DNA from 3 places in the Williamsia sp. Y844 genome. Region 1 is predicted to be linked to each of the others. Evidence: predicted binding sites of a transcription regulator. Region 1 holds the regulator's gene; each other region holds the start of a gene.

Region 1 (7,056 bases):
TCCGCTGCGCACCGCCATCGCGGCCACCACGGTGGCCGACGCTGCCGACGACGTGCGGGATCAACTCGGCGATCTTGTTTTCGACGGATTCATCTCGGCCACCGGCGCCGAACACCTCCCCGAGATCCCGCGGTATCTGGATGCCGCCCTGGCCCGGCTGGAACAGCTGCCTGCCTCCGCCGCACGGGACGCCGCGTCGATGGCAGCCATCGATCGCGTAGTGGCCGCATGGACAGACCATCTGCGGATGATCCCGCCGCAGCGGCGCGATGCGGTCAGCGAGGCTGCAGGCTGGATTGTCGAGGAATTGCGCGTCGGACTGTTTGCTCAACAGCTGCGAACTGCGTACCCGATTTCAGAAAAGCGTGCCATCAAGGCAATCCGAGACTTACGGTAGCGGCGCTAGGACTTGCGGTAGTGACGCTAGGACTTGCTTGATCGGAGGTCGTCGATTTCTTTCTGGAAATCGTCCACCGAGTCGAATGACCGGTAGACAGAGGCGAACCGCAGGTATGCGACCTCGTCGAGATCGCGAAGCGGGCCGAGGATGGCCAGACCGACCTCATTGGCCGGTACCTCCGCCGAACCTGATGCCCGCACTGCTTCTTCCACCTGCTGCGCAAGATGCTGCAATTTGTCGTCATCTACCGAACGGCCCTGGCAGGCCCGGCGGACGCCGCGCATGACCTTCTCGCGACTGAACGGTTCCGTGACGCCGGTCCGTTTGACCACCGAGAGCACCGCGGTCTCCACCGTGGTGAAACGGCGTGCACACTGCGAACAGGCGCGGCGGCGACGGATGGCCTGCCCCTCGTCCGCCACTCGCGAATCGACTACGCGGGTGTCCTCGTTCTTGCAAAACGGGCAATGCATGCACGAATCCTCGACGGTCGACGGCCTGGGCGGAGTGACCAGACACTGTGACTCCGAGGATACCGTCCGGGATTGCAGCCCCTCCACGTCTACCTCGCGTAGACGGGCGTGACCAATGCCTGGCCCACCGACAGTGCCGAGTTGTTCATGGCGTTGAGCTCCATGATCTTCGCCACCACGGCTTCGGTCGGCATCTCGGGTGCGATGCGGGAGGCGATGGCGCCCAACGACTCCCCCGATTGGACCCGGACGACCTCGGTGCCGACGCGGGCCGGATCCGCGGACTGCTGCATGACCCCGCCGAAGAAGGTCATGAAGGCGACCACGAGCATCAGACCGACACCGGCGACCGCCGCGCCCGCCCAGGCGCGCCTGCGGGCGAAGACCATCTCGCGAGCGGTCGGTATCCGCCGCTCGGAGTTACGCGAATCGGCACACGAGACGGCCACCCGGCGCTGCGCAGGCAGACGGCGACCGGCCGGGCGTGATGTGTCCTCGGGCCGTACCGGGCGCGTGGTGCGCGTGCGGGTACCGCTCTCGGGGTGGTGAACAGGCCGAGCTGTGGCCGGCCGGATAATGGTGGTGGCTGCAGTCATGGGGTTCAGTCCTCGGTCATCGGTTCGATCCCTATTCGATCACTCGTTCGATTGAAAGAGTGTTCGATTAGTACCACGGGCCTCCGACAAAGCGCCACGCCTGATCGAACAAATGTTTGAGACTTGTGACCATTTGCACTATCTTTGTCGACATGGACCCCGCCCGACACCGCATGAACTGGAGGACCTGATGGCCGATAGAACCCAGCCCCCGACACCGGCGGACGGGACCGCGACCACTGTTGTCGCCACCGAACCACTCGCCGAGGGCTCACTGACCCCCCGCCAGAAAGCGGTTCTCGAGGTCATCCGCACCTCGGTCCGCGAGCGCGGCTACCCTCCGAGCATCCGGGAGATCGGTGACGCTGTCGGCCTGACCTCGACATCGTCCGTCGCCCACCAGCTCCGCACGCTGGAACGCAAGGGTTTCCTGCAGCGCGAGAACAACCGGCCTCGCGCGGTGAACATCCAGGACACCGATCTGAATCCGGCCACAGCCGCCGGACAGGTTCAGGCACCGGACGAATCCCTGCCGACGCCGACGTTCGTCCCGGTCCTCGGCCGGATCGCGGCCGGCGGTCCGATCCTCGCCGAACAAGCTGTCGAAGACGTTTTCCCACTCCCCAAAGAGCTGGTGGGCGAAGGTTCGCTGTTCATGCTCAAGGTCGTCGGTGAATCGATGATCGACGCCGCGATCTGCGACGGCGACTGGGTGGTCGTACGCCAGCAGAATGTTGCCGACAACGGCGACATCGTGGCGGCGATGATCGACGGCGATGCCACGATCAAGACGTTCAAGCGCACCAAGGACGCCGTGTGGCTGATGCCGCACAACCCGGTGTTCGATCCCATCCCGGGTAACGATGCCGTCATCCTGGGCAAGGTCGTCACTGTGATGCGTCGACTCTGACCTCCGAGTCGGAGGCAGATCACTCTCATACAGATCAAAGGCGGGGTGTACCGGGATATCCCGGTACACCCCGCCTTTCGAGTTCAGGGGACCACTGGGTGATCAGACCCCGAGACTACGTCCGATCACTTCCTTCATGATCTCGGTCGTCCCGCCGTAGATGGTCTGCACACGAGAGTCGAGGAATGCCTTGGCGACCGAGTATTCACGCATGTAGCCGTATCCACCGTGCAGCTGCAGACACCGGTCGACCAGGTGCACCTGATTCTCGGTGGCGTAGTACTTGGCCATCGCGGCATCCGGGACGGTCAGCTTCTTCTCGTTCAGCAGACCGATGCAGTGGTCGACGAAGACGCGGGTCGTCGTGGTCGACGTCGCCAGTTCGGCCAGCAGGAACCGGGTGTTCTGAAAGTTCCCGATCGAGCGACCAAAGGCCTTGCGGTCCTTGGTGTACTGAACGGTGGTCTCCAGCACCTGCTCCATCGCCGCCGCGGCGACAACAGCGATCGACAGGCGTTCGCGAGGCAGGTTCTGCATGAGGTAGATGAAGCCGAGGCCTTCTTCACCGAGCAGGTTCTCGGCGGGCACACGGACGTTGTCGAAACTCAGTTCGGCGGTGTCCTGCGCCTTCATGCCGACCTTGTCGAGGTTGCGGCCGCGTTCGAAGCCCTCCATGCCACGCTCGATGACCAGCAGGCTGAAACCTTTCGCGCCGGCCTCGGGGTCGGTGCGCGCGACCACGATCACCAGGTCGGCGTTGATGCCGTTGGTGATGAAGGTCTTCGATCCGTTGAGCACCCAGTGGTCGCCGTCTTTCTTGGCGTTGGTCTTGATGCCCTGCAGGTCCGAACCGGTTCCGGGCTCGGTCATCGCAATGGCGGTGATGAGCTCGCCGGAGGTGAATCCCGGAAGCCAGCGCGCCTTCTGCTCCTCGGTGGTCAGTTCCAGCAGGTACGGCGCGATGACGTCGTTGTGCAGGGTGAAGCCCAAACCGCTGTACCCACCCCTGGCGGACTCTTCGGAGACGATGGCCTGGTAGCGGAAGTCGTCGACTCCGCCGCCGCCGAACTCTTCGGGAGCGTCCACGGCCAGGAAGCCGTTCTTACCCGCTTCGATCCACACATCACGATCGACGATGTTCTGCTCTTCCCAGCGGGCGTGATACGGCGCCACATGCTGTTCGAGGAAGCTTCTGTACGAATCGCGGTACAGAAGATGTTCAGGCTCGAAAATCGTACGTTCCATCAAGGTCTCCATAACGAGGTGTCAAAACGCGGACGTGCCAGTAACTGTAACCGGATTCTACATTCTGCCCAAGGGCCTGGAGGCCTGGATTTTTAGAACAGATCAGATGCGGCGAACTCGGCCAGCTGGCTGGCCAGCGCAGAAGGCACACTGGCGACGATCTCCGTGCCATCGGCTCCGTGCTCCTCCCGCGACACATCGCCTTCGGCGTGGATGCGTGAGACCAGGTCACCCCGGGAGTACGGCACCCGGACGGTGACATGGACGTCATGCCGCGACACCAACTCGCGGACCCGCTCGAGCAGTTCCGGGATACCTTCGCCCGTGGCCGCCGAGATGAAGACCGCGTCGGGGAACAGACTGCGAAGCTGTGTCAGGACCGTCGGATCGGCGACGTCGATCTTGTTCACCACGAGAAGCTCCGGTGGTGCGGTTGCCTTCTCGTCCTGGATCACCTGATCGACGACCTTGCGCACCGCGCTGATCTGCTCGGTGGGAATCGGGTCCGAACCATCGACGATGTGCAACAGCAGATCTGCGTCGATGACCTCTTCCAGGGTCGAACGGAACGCCTCGACCAGCTGGGTGGGCAGGTGCCGGACAAATCCGACGGTGTCGGTGACCACGATTTCTCGACCGTCGTCGAGGGACATCTTCCGGGTTGTCGGATCGAGGGTGGCGAACAGCGCATTCTGCACCAGCACACCTGATCCGGTCATCGCGTTGATCAGACTGGACTTGCCCGCGTTGGTGTAACCGACGATCGTGACCGATGCGACAGCGGACTCTTTCCGCTTGGTGCGCTTGGTGTTTCGCGACGTCTTCATCTCACGGATCTCGCGGCGCAACTTCGCCATCCGCTCGCGGATACGGCGGCGGTCCGTCTCGATCTTCGTCTCACCGGGACCACGCAGACCCACGCCACCGTTGCTGCCCGCCCGGCCACCGGCCTGACGGGACATCGATTCACCCCAACCGCGAAGACGCGGCAGCATGTATTCCATCTGGGCCAACGCGACCTGGGCCTTGCCCTCGCGCGACGTGGCGTGCTGGGCGAAGATGTCGAGGATAAGGGCGGTGCGGTCGATGACCTTGACCTTCACCACCTTCTCCAGCGCGGTGAGCTGTGCGGGCGTCAGTTCACCATCGCAGATGACGGTGTCGGCACCGGTGGCCTCGACGATGTCGCGAAGTTCATGGGATTTGCCCGATCCGATGTAGGTGGCCGGATCCGGCTTGTCCCGACGTTGGATGAGACCTTCGAGCACCTCGGACCCGGCGGTCTCGGCCAGGGCCTTGAGTTCGGCAAGACTCGATTCCGCCTGGGCGGTGGTGCTTCCCTGCAGCCAGACACCGACCAGAACGACCCGTTCGAGGCGAAGCTGCCGGTATTCGACCTCGGTGACGTCGGTGAGTTCGGTGGACAGACCTGCAACCCGTCGCAACGACGCACGATCGTCGAGTTGCATGTCGCCGATCGTCGGACCCTTGTGGAAGTTCGGCAGGTGAACCTCCGGGGCGCGTGGCGCTCGGGCTTTCGACTCCGGAAAGTCTGAGTCGGGGCCGTCTGCGTCGGGGCCGTCCGTGTCGGGGCCGTCCGAGTAGGGGGTATTCGGATCGGCTTCGTTCGCGTCGGCTTCGTTCGCGTCGGCTTTGTTCGAGTCGGGTTCGTGTTCAGTCATGAGATGAACATCGTGACATTCGGACAGGTCTGCTGCATAACGGATTTAACGCCACCCTGCGTTGAGCATTCCGGCACCGACCAAGACCGAGGGTCCACGGAGCTCGTTGTCGTTCTCACCGACAGTGACGGTCACCGCACCACCGGGAACGTTCACGACCACCGCACCGGTGCTCCGCCCGACCGACCGCAAAGCCGCATTTGCCGCCGCGACGGTGCCGGTGCCGCAGCTGCGGGTCTCTCCCACACCGCGCTCGTGCACCCGCATCGACACCTCACCGACCACCGCGTCGTCGGCCGACTCGGCCAGCGGTGTCATCAGCTCGATGTTGACGCCTTCGGGAAAGTCGTTGTGGTCGAAGGCAATCGGTGCGGTGAGGTCGATGTTCCTCAAACGCTCGAGAGTGAGGCCCTCGACAACGCAGGCCAGATGAGGATTGCCGACGTTGACCGACAAACCCGAATACGTCTGGTCTCCGATGGTGGCCTTGCTTTCGACGCCGGCGCGGGCCCGGCCCATCAGGACACTGACGTCGGCCGAGGATTCGGTCAGATGGTGAACGGTCACTTCGCGCCCACCTGCGCGCGAGCCGACCGTGAAGGTCCGCCCGGTCACCAGATCGTGTGCGGCGAGGTAGTGCGCAAAAACCCGCACCCCGTTGCCACACATCTCTGCAACCGATCCGTCACCGTTGCGGTAATCCATGAACCAGTCATCCTCGGCGACGCCGGGTGGGAGCACCTCGAGGACTCCGGCACCGAGCAGTGCGCCTGCAGTGGCCACTCGGAGCACACCATCAGCACCGATACCACGGTGGCGATCACAGAGTGCCGACACGAAATCGGGTGTCAGATCCAGTTGCACCCCGGCATCGGGCAACAGCACGAAGTCGTTCTCCGTGCCGTGCCCCTTCACAAAATCAACACGCCCGAACATTTCGTCAAGACTACCCGTCCTGGGGTCTGTCCGGTTCTCACCTGCCTGCGGCGCGTAACGCCTGACCGAGCAGATCGGGTGTCGCCGCATCGAGCCAGTGCACCCGCGGGTCGCGCCGGAACCACGACCGCTGCCTGCGCACGTAGCGGCGGGTGCCGATGAACGTCAGTTCCTGCGCCTGTGCGAGGTCGTATTCGCCGTCGAGGGCGGCGATCACCTGCGAATATCCGATCGCTCGCGCCGCGGTGACACCCTCGCGCAGGCCCTGCGACAACAGTGCCTGCACCTCGTCGACAAACCCCTGCGAAAACATCTGTTCGGTCCGCGACGCGATGCGGTCGTCGAGCTCTGCGGTATCGCGATCAAGCGCGATGATGGTTGTGTCCCAACGTGGTTCACCGATTGTCGGTGCCGAGGCGGCAAACGGTTGCCCGGTCAGCTCCACCACCTCCAGCGCGCGCACGATGCGCCTGCCGTCGGTGTCGAGGATGTTGCGGGCGGCTTCGGGATCGACCGTGCCCAGCTGATCGTGCAGCGCCAGCGAACCCAGCCGTTCCAGGTCGGCCTCGTAGCGCCCGCGGATCTCCGGATCGGTCGCCGGAAACTTCCAGTCGTCGAGCAATGCCTGGATGTACATCATCGACCCACCGACCACGACCGGTGTGCGACCCTGCGCCAGCAGCGCCTCGACGTCGGCCCGCGCCGCCTGCTGGTAGCGCGCGACGGTCGCGGTCTCGGTGACCTCGAGGACGTCGATCTGATGGTGAACGATGCCGCGGCGCTCGCCGGCCGGCACCTTTGCGGTGCCGATGTC
Region 2 (7,056 bases), on a different contig from region 1:
GGGTTGGCCCTGAGGGGGTCGTGGGGTGATCGCGGGTCCACGCACACTGAAGAAGCGGCCTTCGAAGTCGATGTAGTGGAGCTTGTCGCGGTCGACGAAACGGCCGGTTGCGGCATCTCGGATCTCGGCGTCGTCCTCCCATGAATCCCACAGTCGCCGTAGCACTTCGGCGTAATCACCGGCCTCTTCGAAGAGATCTGCGATCAGGGCCTGTGCCGACGGACCGGATAGATCTGCGTACGAGATCTCGGGAAAGGCGCGTCGGCCGAACAGCTTTGCCTCGTGTTGCCGGGCAGAGACCTGCAGTCGGACCCCGGCCCGCCCGGTGCTCACGAAGTCGAGTGTGGCGATCGCCTTCGCCAGATGGAAAGGTTCGGTGTGCGTGACGACAGCGGTGGGGATGATGCCGATATTCGACGTCGACGGCGCGATCCGCGCGGCGATCAACACCGAGTCCAGGCGGCCACTGACCTGGTCGGTCCGGGCGTCGAGCCCGCCGAGTGTGGCGGGCCGCAGTCCGAAGGAATCCTCGATGGTGACGAAGTCGATCAGGCCGCGTTCGGCGTCGGCGATCAGGTCGGCCCAGTACTTGGCCGACAGGAGTTCGGCCGGTCTGGCATCGGGTTCGCGCCAGGCGGCCGGGTGCCAGCCGGCCCCTTCCAGCGCGACTGCAAGATGCAGGCTCGCAGTTGTCGACATCGAAGACTCCTTCATCGGTGATCGGTGGCCGTCAGAGTTGGTACATCTGCGCCAACGACAAGCGTGCCGAAGGTGATACCCGATCCGCGCTCATCGGATCAGCGTGGTTCTAACCATCGCCCGTCGCGCGATTTCGCGGCTGAATGGTTTCACCACCGTCGAGGGAGCAAAGTCATGTCGTTTGTCGGAAAGCTGTTGTCGGTCGACCAGTTGCTGATGGCTGCGGCTGCAGTCCATCCGGAGGCCCCGCCGGCACTGCCGATGATCGAGGCATGTCGGTCAAAGGTCGAGATCGTGCGCGTCGCCGGTGACGACCGACTGGCCCGCACCGCGTTGTCGCAGGTCGCGATCGAGAACAGCCGCCGGTATGGCGGCACGTCGTGTGGATGGTTTGCGAAGTTGCGGGTCCGGCCGGGCGACGCCTTTCTGGTCGCGGTTGCCGACGGCGTCCCGGTTGCCGGTGGCGAGTATCGGCGCGCAGATGGCCACACCGCCGAGATCACCCGGATCTGGACTGCCGCGGCGCAGCGTCGCCGCGGGCTCGGAAGTCGGATCCTGGCCCGGCTCGAGGCAGAGGCCGCCGACCGTGGGCATCGCCGCGTGCTGGTGCAGACCGGCTCGGATCAGTCCGATGTGCATGCGCTGTTCCGTCAGGCCGGGTACCAGCCGGTGTCGGGCACGGCACTCTCCGGAACCGAGGCCGGAGCCGCCGTGTTGGCCAAAGATCTGGCGGCGGTGCGCGCACCGCTTGCCTTTACGGCATGACCGGATTCGGAGGCGTCTACGTCGGGGGAGAAACCGGCTGGGATTGGCGGGTACAGGGCAGTTGCCGAACCGAGGACGTCGACTCGAACATCTTCTTCCCGCCGGCAGGACGTGAATACGCCAAGGAACGTCGACGTCGCGAAGCCGCCGCGAAGAGGATCTGCGGAAGTTGCCCGGTCGCGCGGGAATGCCGCAGGCACGCCGAGCGATATGGCGAGAAGTACGGGATCTGGGGTGGCCTGACGGTCGGCGAATTGGCAGGCTGATTCGGCTTGCGATGGTGTCACGGTTGCGAGGGCATTTCGAACGGCGGCGAGACGCACCACTGAGCCTGGATTCGCGGAGTGACGTCAGATCAGCCCGGCGTCGACACCAAAGTAAGTGCCATCTGAACCGGAATCGGTTTATGTGACCGGTGCATGAGTGTCGTCCCCACGCGAGCAATCCTTGAGGATTGCTCCCGTGATGATCCCCAGGAGATGGTCGGCGCGCGGCGCCGTCGCGGCTTGGTCATTGAGCCACGCGAGTGCTGCGATCAGCGCAAAGAGATCGATGCCATCGATGTCGGTCCGCGCGACGCCGGTGTCCTGCGCCCGGGAGAGCAGTCGCGCGCCCGCCGCGCGTAACGTCACGCACGAGGCATGGAGCGCAGACCCGGGGTCCTCGATGGCAGCCGTCATCGGCGTGATGGCGCCACGATATTCGTGCGTGACCGCGACACACTCGCAAAACCACTCGACGAGTGCGTCCGCGGGCGATCTTGACGCTTCGAGCTTGTCGGCCAGTTCCGTCAGCTCGTGAAAGCTTTTGCGCAGCAAGGCTTCGAGCAGCGCCTCTCGCGTCGGAAAGTGTCGATAGAGCGTGCCGAGCCCAACCTCGGCGCGGCGCGCGATGTCGCGCAGTGACGCGTCGGCCCCTTGCTCGGTCACGACAGTGCGCGCGACCCCGAGTAGCTGATCGTAGTTCTTCCTGGCGTCGGCGCGCATGGTCTCCCTTTGACAAACGGAGCAGTGCTCCATATATTCGGAGCAGTGCTCCGATAGCTTACCCTCCACGCCGGAAACAAGGACCTGACATGAATGGCGAGCGGGACCATCGGAGTTCACGAAGAGCTGACCGATGGCTCGCTCTACGCCGACACCACACAATCGAGATTCAGATGTTGGACAGAACGCCCGTTCGCACCGAGGTCTACCTATTCGCTCGACACGACGCAGACGGTCGCTTCAGTGAGATCCAAGAAGCGACAGTGTCGTTGTCCGACAACAGTATTGACGGCTCGTCCCACTAACAAGCTCTGCGTCACGCATGGCACCTGATCGGTAGAAATGAGAGAACGATGACAACAAGCACGATGAAGGCGATCCGACTGCACGAGTTCGGCGGCCCGGCGGTTCTGCGCAACGACGACGTGGCCGTTCCTGAGCCGAAGTCCGGCGAGGTGCTCATCCGAGTCCACGCGGTCGGCATCAACCCGCCCGACTGGTATGCGCGTGAAGGGATGCCCAACGTGCCTCCCGAGCTCAAGCCCCCGATGACACTCCCGCTCATACCGGGGACCGATGTCTCCGGCGTCATAGAAGCCGTCGCGACCGATGTCGAAGGTTTCGCGGTCGGAGACGACGTGTTCGGACTCCTCCGGTTCCCAACCTCCTTGCAGAGCAGCGCATACGCCGAGTACGTCACCGCGCCGGCGTCAGACCTTGCTCACAAACCGGCCGCCGTCGACCACGTGCACGCCGCCGGTCTGGCCATGTCGGGCTTGACGGCGTGGCAGTTCCTGATCGCGCTCGGGCACGACCACCCGTCCCCGTTTCAAGAGGCTCGGCACCGACCGGTGGCACTCGACAGCGATACCACCGTCCTTGTCAATGGCGCCGCAGGTGGCGTGGGACATCTTGCTGTCCAACTGGCCAAGTGGAAGGGAGCCCGCGTCATCGCCGTGGCTTCCGGCGCCCACCAGAGTTTTTTGCGCGAACTCGGTGCCGACGAGTTCATCGACTACACCACCGACCGACCCGAAGAAGTCGCCGCGGGCGTCGACCTCGTCCTGGACGCCGTCGGGGGTCCCGACAGTCGACGTTTCCTGCGCACCCTCAAACGTGGTGGATCCCTCTACCCGGTCTACTTCGGCGAGTTCGACGACGAGGAGAACGCGGAATTGGGTATTACGGTCACGTCTACCCAGGTCCGCTCGAACGGTGCGCAGCTCGCCGAGCTCGCCGATTTGATGGCCAACGGAACTCTGCGAGTCGCCATCGACAGCAGCTTCCCGCTGGCGCACGCGCAACAGGCCCATGTACGGGCCGCCCGCGGGCATATCCAAGGCAAGATCGTGTTGACCATCGACTAATTGCCCGCTCGGCCTATCGAACCTTTGCGCGTCGGAGCCCCTGCCGACATTGCCGAAGACGGACTTCGGCCAGCGATGAACGTTTGTGTTGCGAACGAATACTGTTGTGTATCAACCGGATTGATCGACGATTGCCCTTGCGAATGCATGTTCGAACAGGTAGTTTGGAATCAGTTGCTCATGCAGATATGGCGAGTCGCGAGCAAACACTTCCCCGGAGAATTGGTCACGTCTTATTGGTTCCTGCCTGGAGGTCCCGTTATGCAACTTCTAGATATGGTCGACGACCTGGTTGAGTTGGCACTACCCGCTGACCCGAATCTGGTGGTCGGTGTGGTGAAAGATTTGATCACCCTACGCAACGCGACCGAACATCAACTCGCAGTCTGCGCGGGAATGATCGACCAGTCGGGTATCGCACGCAAAACCGGTTCGACAACGTCCAAATTGTTGCAAGCCAACGGTTCAGCACCATCATCGGCGTATCGGTGGATACGTATCGGCGTGGGATTGTCCGGCCTGGATCGGACTGCCGGGTATTCACGCGACGGATTCCTATCGTCCGAACATGTGGACGCGGTGGTCAAAGGGGTCGCGCACATAACCGGCCGATCCGACGACCCGGCGACCGCCGAAGAGAGCGTCGAATATGAGCGGAAACTGTTGAGTCATGCCATCTCCGGATCCACACCCGCCGCCATCAGCGCCACCGCGCGCGGTATCGGCAACGAGATTGCGAAAGACGCAGGCGGTCTGCCGCCAGCCGAAGACAGCACACTCAACAGCCTCGACTATGCGACCAATTCTGAAGGGCGGCTCGTCGGGAAGTTTGATGTCGATGCAGTGATCGGGGAAAAGTTGTTCTCCGCCTTGGACTTATGGAGCAAACCATATCCCCAACCCGACGGCAGTAACGACAATCGCAGCCCCACCCAATGCCGCGCCGACGCGTTGCATCAACTCCTGGACTGCGGCGGCGGCGGCCAAACGTTGGTATCGGCACGCGGACCGAAGTGATGGTCACCATTCCCGCCGATCACCTCAATCACCCTCGATGGGGAAGAAGTGCCGATTGATCTGAGCCCACCCAAACGCCTGTTCACCGGGCTCGTGCGCAAGGCGATCATCATCCGCGATACATGCTGTGTGAAGTGCGGAGGTCCGGCGACCTGGGCTGATTGTCACCATATTCAACATTTCATAGACGGTGGCCTCACGACCCTCGAGAACGGTTGTCTGTTGTGCCGCAGCTGCCATCAGGCCGTCCACAACACCGATTGGGATGTGATCATGGGATCGGACGGACATCCCTGGCTGATCCCGCCGGCAGCGATCGATCCGCAGCGAAGGCCATTACCGGCCTACAACCGCAGAACACTCACCCTCGCAGCCTGATTCACCGAGCCCGATTGATCGCTCGACCGCTTTACTCTGTCGCACCCGACCTAGCGTCGGGACCGCGCATGAATATTGACAACTCCATAGTGTGAAAACGCGTAGTGCTGCTGCCCACGGGAAGTCTGCCCCAGTTTCACTGGCGGGCCGGGCGGCAGCACCACCGCGGCCGGCGGTTTGGCGCTGAGCTGCTTTATGTTCGATCGCCGTGGGCGAAAGACAGTAAGGTGGACATATGGCCGCACAAGTACCCACCATCGTATTGAACTCGGGCACCACGATTCCCCAACTGGGGCTGGGTGTTTGGCAGGCAACCAACGACGAGACCGAGCTGGCGGTGCGGTCGGCGATCGATGATGCCGGCTACCGGCACATCGACACCGCCGCGGTTTACGGCAATGAAGAGGGTGTCGGCCGGGCCATCGCGAATGCTGGTGTCCCGCGCGAAGAACTGTTCGTCACGACAAAGCTGTGGAATGCCGACCAGGGGTATGAGCCGGCATTGAGCGCGTTCGACAAGAGCTTGTCGCGCTTGGGTTTGGACTACGTCGACCTGTACCTCATCCACTGGCCCCTGCAGGATGACGCGCGTCTGCTGCGGACCTGGGATGCGCTCGAAACCATCGCCGAATCGGGTCGTGCCAAGGCGATCGGTGTCTGCAACTTCGAGCCGCATCACCTGGAATTGCTGGTGAGCCGCGGCGGACTACCCGCCGTCGATCAGGTCGAACTCCATCCGCACCTACCTCAGCCGGCGGTCCGGGCGGCAGCCGCAAAGCACGGGATCGCGGTCGAATCGTGGAGTCCACTTGGCGGAACCAGCAATTCTGGTTGGGGACCGAACTCCAAGCCGAACACATTGCTCACCGACCCGATCATCGCGCGGGTGGGGGAACAGTACGGCAAATCGCCCGCGCAGGTTCTCATCCGCTGGCATCTGCAGAACGGGCTCATCGTCATTCCGAAATCGGTCAATCCGGACCGAATTGCTCAGAACATCAACGTATTCGACTTCGAACTCAGTGACGCAGACCTCGCTGACATCGCGACCCTCGACGACGGCGTCCGTGTGGGGGCACACCCCGACGAGCTCAACATCGGCGCGCCGGAGTAACCCCCGGCCGGCACACCTCTCAGTCTTCGAAAACCGGCGGAGTCTGCATCCGGAACGACCGAAACGTGAAGAGCTCTGTGCCTCAACATGATTCGGGTGCCAGTCGGGTTCCGAAGCGCTCAGAGTGATCCGTCGCGGTGACGTCGGACCTTGGCGCGGTTACCGCAGGCTTCCATGGAACACCATCTCCGCGTGCCGCTGCGCGTGGTGTCCAAAAACCAGAGCACGCATCCGCCGCAAGGCTTGATGCGGTGTGGTTGCGTTCTGAGTAGATCGACCAACGTGTGCGCAGCGTTCCATGCCAGCCACTGGTGAGGGTCGTCCACTTCGGTGACGCTGTGGACGCCGGCGGCATCGACCCTGTCTCTGAGATGACCGCGAGCCAGCAACGTATTGAGGGCGTCGTAGTCGGCGGAGTCGGAAGGTCGTGTCAGCGCCGTCCGAATGGCACAGCGAGCTGAAACAAGTGCTTGCGTGGCGCGCCGAAGGTCGGGAACCTCTGGACCACCATGAGATGCCATCCACTCGGTTACGAAGTCGGGGTCCTCCAGGGCGTCATGCGACTCGCCGGAAATCACCCACAACGTGTTGGCCAGGTCCAACGGCAATGGCTCCCCCGTGAGCGGTCGATTAACCACCTCGGAAGTATATCCGCCACCCGCCGTAACCGTCGTCGGGCAATTAGCTCCGCCAACGCGAACGGCGTTGTAGCTGTTGACGCCTTCTATGT
Region 3 (7,056 bases), on a different contig from region 1:
GGGCCCTGCCCCAACGCCCCGCCTCGGGGCAGGCGCCGCCACCGGACCTGGTGGTCGAGCATCAGTGTGATCCGCCGATCGACCGGGTGGATGCGGCCGCCTTCGTCGGGCGCAGACTCTCTGCCCAGCTCCACGATCTGTTGGCGGCGGCGTCGGTGGCCTGTACCCGGCTGACCGTCCAGGCGGTCACCGACAGTGGTCGTGAGTATTCGCGTACCTGGCGGTGTGCGCAGCCGCTGACACCGGATGCCACGGCCGACCGGATCCGCTGGCAGGTGGAGGGATGGCTCTCCGGGCGCAGTGCCGCCGATCGTCCGGACGGTCCGGTTGTGCTGATCCGGTTGGATCCGGTGGAGGTGATCGGCGCGGGGGCAATGCAATTGGGATTCACCGGTGGTGGTCTGACCGGGGGTGACGGCGAGGTGACCGAGCGGGTGCGCCGGGCGCTGGTCCGGGTGCAGGGTCTACTCGGTGGTGAGCGGGTCAAGGTCCCGGTGCGCAGTGGTGGTCGGGGTCCGGGGCAGCAGATCACGCTGGTGCCGCTTGGTGATGAATTGGTGGCGGCATCGGATCCGTCGGCGCCGTGGCCGGGCCGACTGCCGGGGCCCTCCCCGGCGATCCTGCCGATGGCACCGGTCCGGGTGCTGGACGCAGAAGATCAACCCGTCGAGGTCACGGCCCGCGGTGGCTTCAGTGCCGAACCGGTCAGTCTGTGCTGGGGTCGTCGGACCTGGTCGCTGAGCTGGTGGGCCGGGCCGTGGGCGGTCGACGAACGGTGGTGGTCCGCTGCCGACGACGGATCGCATGTCGGGTCGTATGCGAGAGCTCAAGTGTTGCTGGAAGATTCGCGAGCGTTGCTGCTGCTGTATCAGCAGGGCAAGTGGGTGGTTGAGGGAGTCTATGAATAGGGGACGATACGCGGGGCTACCGGAGCAATGCGGTGTTTGGTTCACCCTGATGGCAATGCTTGGAGGATCGGCCGGTGGGCACTGTCATGGGATGACACATCCGAGACTGTCATGGGATGACACACCCGAGATTGAGGACCCCACACCATGAGCCGTGAGTTGCACCTTGGCGGATTTCTGATCGCCTCACCCGTCACCCACTCGCACGCCGCGTGGCGGCATCCCGGATCCACCACCGAGTTCTTCTCACCCGAGCACTATCACCGGGTCGGCCGGATCCTCGAACGCGGCAAGTTCGACTTCGCATTCTTTGCGGACCTGCTCGCGGCGCCACTACGTTTCGGTGACGACCAGTCCGAGCCCTTGCGGCGTGGCACGCAGGCTGCCGCCGCCCTCGATCCGTCGGTGGTGGCGGCCAGTATCGCGGCCGTGACCACGCACCTTGGTATTGCGATCACCAAGTCCACCACGTATTTCCACCCATACGAACTGGCCCGTGTCTTCGGCTCGCTCGATCACATCTCCCGCGGCCGGGTGGCCTGGAACATCGTCACCTCACTGACCCAGGCCGAGGCGTTCAACTTCGGACTCGACGAGCATCTCGGCCATGACGAGCGGTACCTCCGGGCCGAGGAGTTCGTCCAGACCGCCATCAAGTTGTGGTCGGCCTGGGACGAGGACGCGGTGATCGCCGACAAGGCAGGCGGCGTGTGGGCCGATCCCGGCAAGGTTCGCACGGTTGATCACAACGGGGAGTACTACCGGACCCGTGGCCCGCTGAACCAACCGCGATCACCGCAGCACCGGCCCGTGTTGATCCAGGCCGGATCATCCTCCACCGGTAGAGATTTCGCGGCGCGCTGGGCGGAGGCGATCTTCGAGATCGACCCCACACCCGAGGGTCGCCGCGCCTACTACGACGACATCAAGTCACGGGTGGTGAATGTGGGTCGCAACCCCGATCACGTCAAGATCCTGCCCTCGTTCATCCCGTTCATCGGTGAGACCGAGTCCATCGCCCGCGAAAAGCAGGCGTTCCACAATGAATTGGCCGATCCCATCTCAGGTCTGATCACGTTGTCGGTCCACACCGACCACGACTTCTCCCAATACGACCTCGATGCACCGCTCGAAGACATCACGGTCACCGGAACCCAGGGCCTCTTCGATGTGGCCCGCCGACTCAGTCAGCGGGACAAGTTGACGTTGCGCGACATCGGAAAGCTGTACGCCCAGGGTGTGCTGTTGCCCCAATTCGTCGGTACCGCCACCGACGTGGCCGACCAGATCGAAGCGGGCTTCACCGGTGGGGAAGCGGACGGCTACATCGTGTCGACCGCCCAGACCCCGGGCACCTTCAACGACTTCGTCGACTACGTGGTCCCGGAACTGCAGCGGCGCGGCCTGTTCCGCACCGAGTACACCGGTGACACCCTGCGCGATCATCTGGGCCTGGGCCACCCGAACGACAATCTGCCCCTCGACATACGTGAGCAGGGGCTCGCCGCGATCGGCTGACCGCAGCAGGTGTCCGTTGTTCCTCGGTGCCCGTCAACCCTGACCGGGACGGTTGAGCACACCGAGGAACAGCGGCAAACCGGTTGAAGTGTCGACGATCTGAAAGACGAATGGCCGGTCGGCGATGAACGTCTCCGCCGGGTCGTCCGGTTGTGCGGAGGTGACACCGACATCGACCTGGGTGGCCGATGCGGCAACCGTGCCTTTTTCGCCGACGGTGATCGAGGTGTTCTGTGCGGCGGCGGTCACCACCAACTGTCGGCTGATCGCGGTGAGGTCCGCGGCATCGGTGAACAGATCCCGGACGCCGAGCTCTTCGAGTGTGGCCTTGAGATCAACCTGACCGGCGATGTCCCAGCGGGGCAGACTCACCGCCACCGACGACTCCGGTCCGGACCGCAGCGCGGTGTTCGCATCGGTCAGGGCGGTCGAGCCCAATAGATCTTCCGGTGTGGACCCGTTGTCCGGCAACAAGACCTGCATGGCCAGGTTCTGTGAGTACGGCAGCCCGATCGCGGTCCATCCGGGGCCGCGACGCAGCGGCACGGTCAAGGTCTTGTTCATCGTGGCGACCTTGGACACCGAACCGCCGGTGGTGGTGAACTCCGCGGAGGTCGTGGAGTCCGGTGAAAACGGTTGCTGCCACGCGCCGGCGAGGAAGACGGTGGACAGCAGACTGATCACGGTTTCGGTGCTGTACTCGGTAGGGGTTTGTGAGATCTCGCCACCGGTGTTGATCGAAATCCACTGGTTGAGTGCTGATTCGGTCTGCGGCACCGAGAAGTCGACCGGGTAGACGCCGGTGCCGAAGCTGCGTCCGAGCACTTCGAGGTAGTCGGCACCGACCTCGAGGGAGTCGTCGATGAAGATCCCCGATGCCTGGTGGAACACCGGGGGCGACGGTGGGTTCTTCCGGTCGACGGTGCCGGGATCACCCGAAACCTGGTCGAGCTGACCGATCAGTGCTGCCACGGCGTCGGTATCGGGGACACCCAGTACGGAATCGAGTTCGGCAGCGGTGTTGCCACCGGCGCCGGCCCGCACCATCTGCAGCGTGACCATGGCCCCCCAGGGGGACACCACCGCATTGGCGGCCTGCTGTTTGTCAGCAGACTGGGCGCTGTGGATCATGTCGACCCCCAGATCGCTGGTGGACCTGACCAATTCGGTTGCCGTATCGCGGACCTCGTCGACGCCGATCTCCTCGAACTCGATGTCGGGAGCGGCGGTCAATTCCAGTGTCACCTCGGGTTGTTCGTCCGGGGCGCACGCGGACACGGCCAGTATCAGGGCGGCCAAAGCCGTGGTTCCGAGTCGCTTCACGTGTTGGCTCCACGGGCGGTGACGGGCCAGTGCGTCACCACGTCATCCGCGCCGACCACGACCAGCGCATCGGCGAGATTGACGGCGGTGCACACATGATTGGGGGCGATCCGGACCCGCATCCCCGGTTCCGGGGTGCGCGAGGCGTTCGAGAAATCGATGGTTGCGTGATGCTCGGAGAGTGCGGTGACGCGCGCCTCGGGTTCGTCGGGAAGCCGTCCGCCACCGCTGATCCAGGCCGGCTGGTCTGCCCCGAGGACTTTGCTCCCGACGTCGACGACGGCTTTTGCTCCGTTGCGGTGCACCACGGTGCCGATTGCCGTCAATGCCACATCGGCCATGGTAGCGACCCCGAGTTCGACCTGCTGCGCGTCGTTGAACACATAGACGCCCGGCCGGATCTCGGTGAGGACCGTGGGATCGGCATCGGATACCGAAGGCGTGGAACCGCCGCTGCGGATCACCGGGTCGATCTGGCGACTGCGCAGTGATTCGGCGGCCATTGCCAGGGCTCGCGATTCGGACCCGGCGGCATCGGACGGGCCACCGGGTCGGTAGCTGTGTCCGGGGAAGGTGAAGATCCCGAGCACCTGTAGGCCCGCCTCGACCGCGCCTGCTCCCACATCGCCGACCAGCTCCGGGGCGACACCGGTGCGGTGATGCCCCGAATCGACCTCGACCAGTACCGAGGCTTCGGGGAGGTGCGCTGCGAGTTGCCGTGCGCCGGCAACCGAATCGACCGCGAGCAGCACCCGCGCCCGCTCCATCACCGCACGCAGTCGTGCGGCCTTGTTCTCGGTCAGCCACAGTGGATAGGCGATGAAGAGGTCCGAGAAGCCGCCGGCGGCAAAGGATTCCGCCTCCGCGATGGTGGCAACTGTCAGACCTGTTGCACCGTCGTCCAATTGGCGTTGCCCCAGGATGTGTGACTTGTGCGTCTTCGCGTGGGGACGCAACCGGAGTCCGGCCGTGGCCGCAAAGGCCGACATGTGGGCGATGTTCGCGTCGAGCACCTGCTCGTCGACCGCGAGGAACGGGGTGTCGATCGCCGATGTCGCGGTCAGTATCCGACTGCCCCGATCGGGCTCGACCCGGCGAGCTGTGATGCGTTCCGTCATGTGAGGCAACAATGCCAGAGTCGGATTCGCGGCACCGAGGTAGTTCACCGCCATCGACCCAGGTCGAGGTGTGAGGGCGACTTGTCGATCGAAACTATGTTCGATACCATGGGTTATGGGCTGGCACAATGGCCCTCCGACCTGGTCGGAGATGGAGCGCGTACTGTCCGGTCGACCGTCCGACGGTGGCCGGTCCGGTGAGACATTTGCCGGTGATGGCAGTGATAGTCCGGCCTGGTCCCGCAAACGCGAACCCTATGAGGCCGGAGCGCTCAGCAGGGGTGTTTCTGCCACTCCGTATGCCGAATTGCATGCCCATACCTCGTACAGTTTTCTCGACGGTGCCAGTAGTCCGGAAGAGATGGCGCAGGAGGCCTACAGGCTGGGACTCGAGGCGCTGGCGATCACCGATCACAACGGCTTCTACGGGGTGGTGCGGTTTGCCGAGGCCGCCCGGGAATGGGAACTGCCAACCATCTTCGGATCCGAGTTGTCACTGGAACACGACTCGTCGCGGACCGGGATCGCCGATCCGAGTGGTTCTCACCTGCTCGTCCTGGCCCGGGGGCAGGAGGGGTACCGCCGCCTGTCGCGTCAACTGGCCGACGGACACATGGCGGCCGGGGAGAAGGGCTTGCTGCGCTTCGACATCGACACGCTGGCGCAGGCGGCGCAAGGACATTGGCTGATCCTGACCGGTTGCCGTAAGGGCGACGTGCGTCGCGCACTGGAGGCGGGTGGTCCCTCGGCTGCCGAGAAGGCGCTGCGTGATCTGGTTGGCAGGTTCGGCCGCGACAACGTGGTGATGGAACTGACCGCCCACGGTGTTCCCGAAGACGATGAGCGCAATGCCGCCCTCGCGCAGATCGCCCACCGGAATCGGGTACAGACCATCGCGACCACGGGCGCGCACTTCGCGGCGCCGGAGCGTCGGCGTCTGGCGATGGCGATGGCTGCGGTGCGGGCGCGGCGCAGCCTCGACGAGATGGACGGGTGGCTCGGTCCACTCGGTGGCGCGCATCTGCGCAGCGGGGATGAGATGGCGCGGTTGCTCGCCGCACATCCGGAGTCCCTCGACAATGCCGTCATGCTGGCCAAGGACCTGGCATTCGGGCTGCATCTGATCGCGCCGCAGCTGCCGCCTTTTGATGTGCCGCAAGGGTATACGGAGAGTTCGTGGTTGCGTGAGCTCACCGCGCGGGGGGCAGTGGAGCGGTATGGCACCCCGCAGGAGCATCCCAAGGCGTACCAGCAGATCGAACACGAACTGAATGTTATTGACTCACTGGGCTTCCCGGGTTACTTCCTGGTGGTGCACGACATCGTCTCGTTCTGTCGTGCCAACAACATCCTGTGTCAGGGTCGAGGTAGCGCCGCGAACTCGGCGGTCTGTTATGCCCTCGGTGTCACCGCCGTGGATGCGGTGAGCAACGGCTTGCTGTTCGAGCGGTTCCTGTCCCCGGCCCGGGACGGCCCACCGGACATCGATGTCGACATCGAATCGGATCGGCGCGAAGAGGCCATCCAGTACGTCTACCGGCGCTACGGCAGGCAGAACGCGGCCCAGGTGGCGAATGTGATCACCTACCGCGGTAAGTCGTCGGTACGCGACATGGCTCGTGCCCTCGGATACTCGGTGGGTCAGCAGGATGCCTGGAGCAAGCAGGTGCACCGGTATGGCGCTGCCCAATCTGTCGAGACCGACATCCCCGACGACGTGCTCGATCTGGCCGAGCAGATCAACGGCATGCCAAGGCATCTGGGCATCCACTCCGGTGGCATGGTCATCTGCGATCGACCGATCGCCGACGTGTGTCCCACCGAATGGGCGCGGATGCCCGGTCGTAGTGTGCTGCAGTGGGACAAAGATGATTGTGCCGCAATCGGTCTGGTGAAGTTCGACCTGCTGGGTCTTGGCATGCTCTCGGCCATCCATTACGCCATCGACTTCCTGGCCGAGCATCGCGACATCCACGTCGACCTGGCAAAGATCGACCTCACCGAAAAGGCGGTGTACGACATGCTCTGCCGCGCCGACACCGTCGGGGTGTTCCAGGTGGAGTCGAGAGCTCAGATGGCCACACTGCCACGGCTCAAACCCCGCACGTTCTACGATCTGGTGGTCGAGGTGGCGCTGATCCGGCCGGGTCCGATCCAGGGTGGGTCGGTGCATCCCTACATTCGTCGTC

Evidence for each region. Region 1 encodes LexA, which represses DNA repair genes until DNA is damaged. Its sites were predicted from a motif close to CGAACANNTGTTCG; they were not measured.
Region 2: a site for LexA is predicted at 3,958-3,971, ahead of AC1TQG_RS24305 (DUF222 domain-containing protein). Genes of this name have one in related genera too.
Region 3: a site for LexA is predicted at 4,957-4,970, ahead of AC1TQG_RS15755 (error-prone DNA polymerase). Genes of this name have one in related genera too.

Annotation. Positions count from the first base shown of each region.
Region 1 is NZ_JBXCJB010000003.1:258,185-265,240, reverse strand. It holds gene hrpA (ATP-dependent RNA helicase HrpA) at 1-397, shown strand, start outside; gene nrdR (transcriptional regulator NrdR) at 424-873, opposite strand; gene AC1TQG_RS18045 (LysM peptidoglycan-binding domain-containing protein) at 963-1,469, opposite strand; gene lexA (transcriptional repressor LexA) at 1,660-2,379, shown strand; gene AC1TQG_RS18035 (acyl-CoA dehydrogenase family protein) at 2,482-3,624, opposite strand; gene hflX (GTPase HflX) at 3,717-5,093, opposite strand; gene dapF (diaminopimelate epimerase) at 5,352-6,242, opposite strand; gene miaA (tRNA (adenosine(37)-N6)-dimethylallyltransferase MiaA) at 6,280-7,056, opposite strand, start outside.
Region 2 is NZ_JBXCJB010000004.1:668,771-675,826, reverse strand. It holds gene AC1TQG_RS24330 (LLM class flavin-dependent oxidoreductase) at 1-699, opposite strand, end outside; gene AC1TQG_RS24325 (GNAT family N-acetyltransferase) at 874-1,464, shown strand; gene AC1TQG_RS24320 (WhiB family transcriptional regulator) at 1,461-1,730, shown strand; gene AC1TQG_RS24315 (TetR/AcrR family transcriptional regulator) at 1,869-2,450, opposite strand; gene AC1TQG_RS24310 (NADP-dependent oxidoreductase) at 2,804-3,817, shown strand; gene AC1TQG_RS24305 (DUF222 domain-containing protein) at 4,079-4,834, shown strand; gene AC1TQG_RS24300 (HNH endonuclease) at 4,883-5,212, shown strand; gene AC1TQG_RS24295 (aldo/keto reductase) at 5,448-6,326, shown strand; gene AC1TQG_RS24290 (CGNR zinc finger domain-containing protein) at 6,446-6,964, opposite strand.
Region 3 is NZ_JBXCJB010000002.1:741,532-748,587, forward strand. It holds gene AC1TQG_RS15735 (DNA polymerase Y family protein) at 1-908, shown strand, start outside; gene AC1TQG_RS15740 (LLM class flavin-dependent oxidoreductase) at 1,056-2,426, shown strand; gene AC1TQG_RS15745 (serpin family protein) at 2,460-3,749, opposite strand; gene AC1TQG_RS15750 (alanine racemase) at 3,746-4,867, opposite strand; gene AC1TQG_RS15755 (error-prone DNA polymerase) at 4,983-7,056, shown strand, end outside.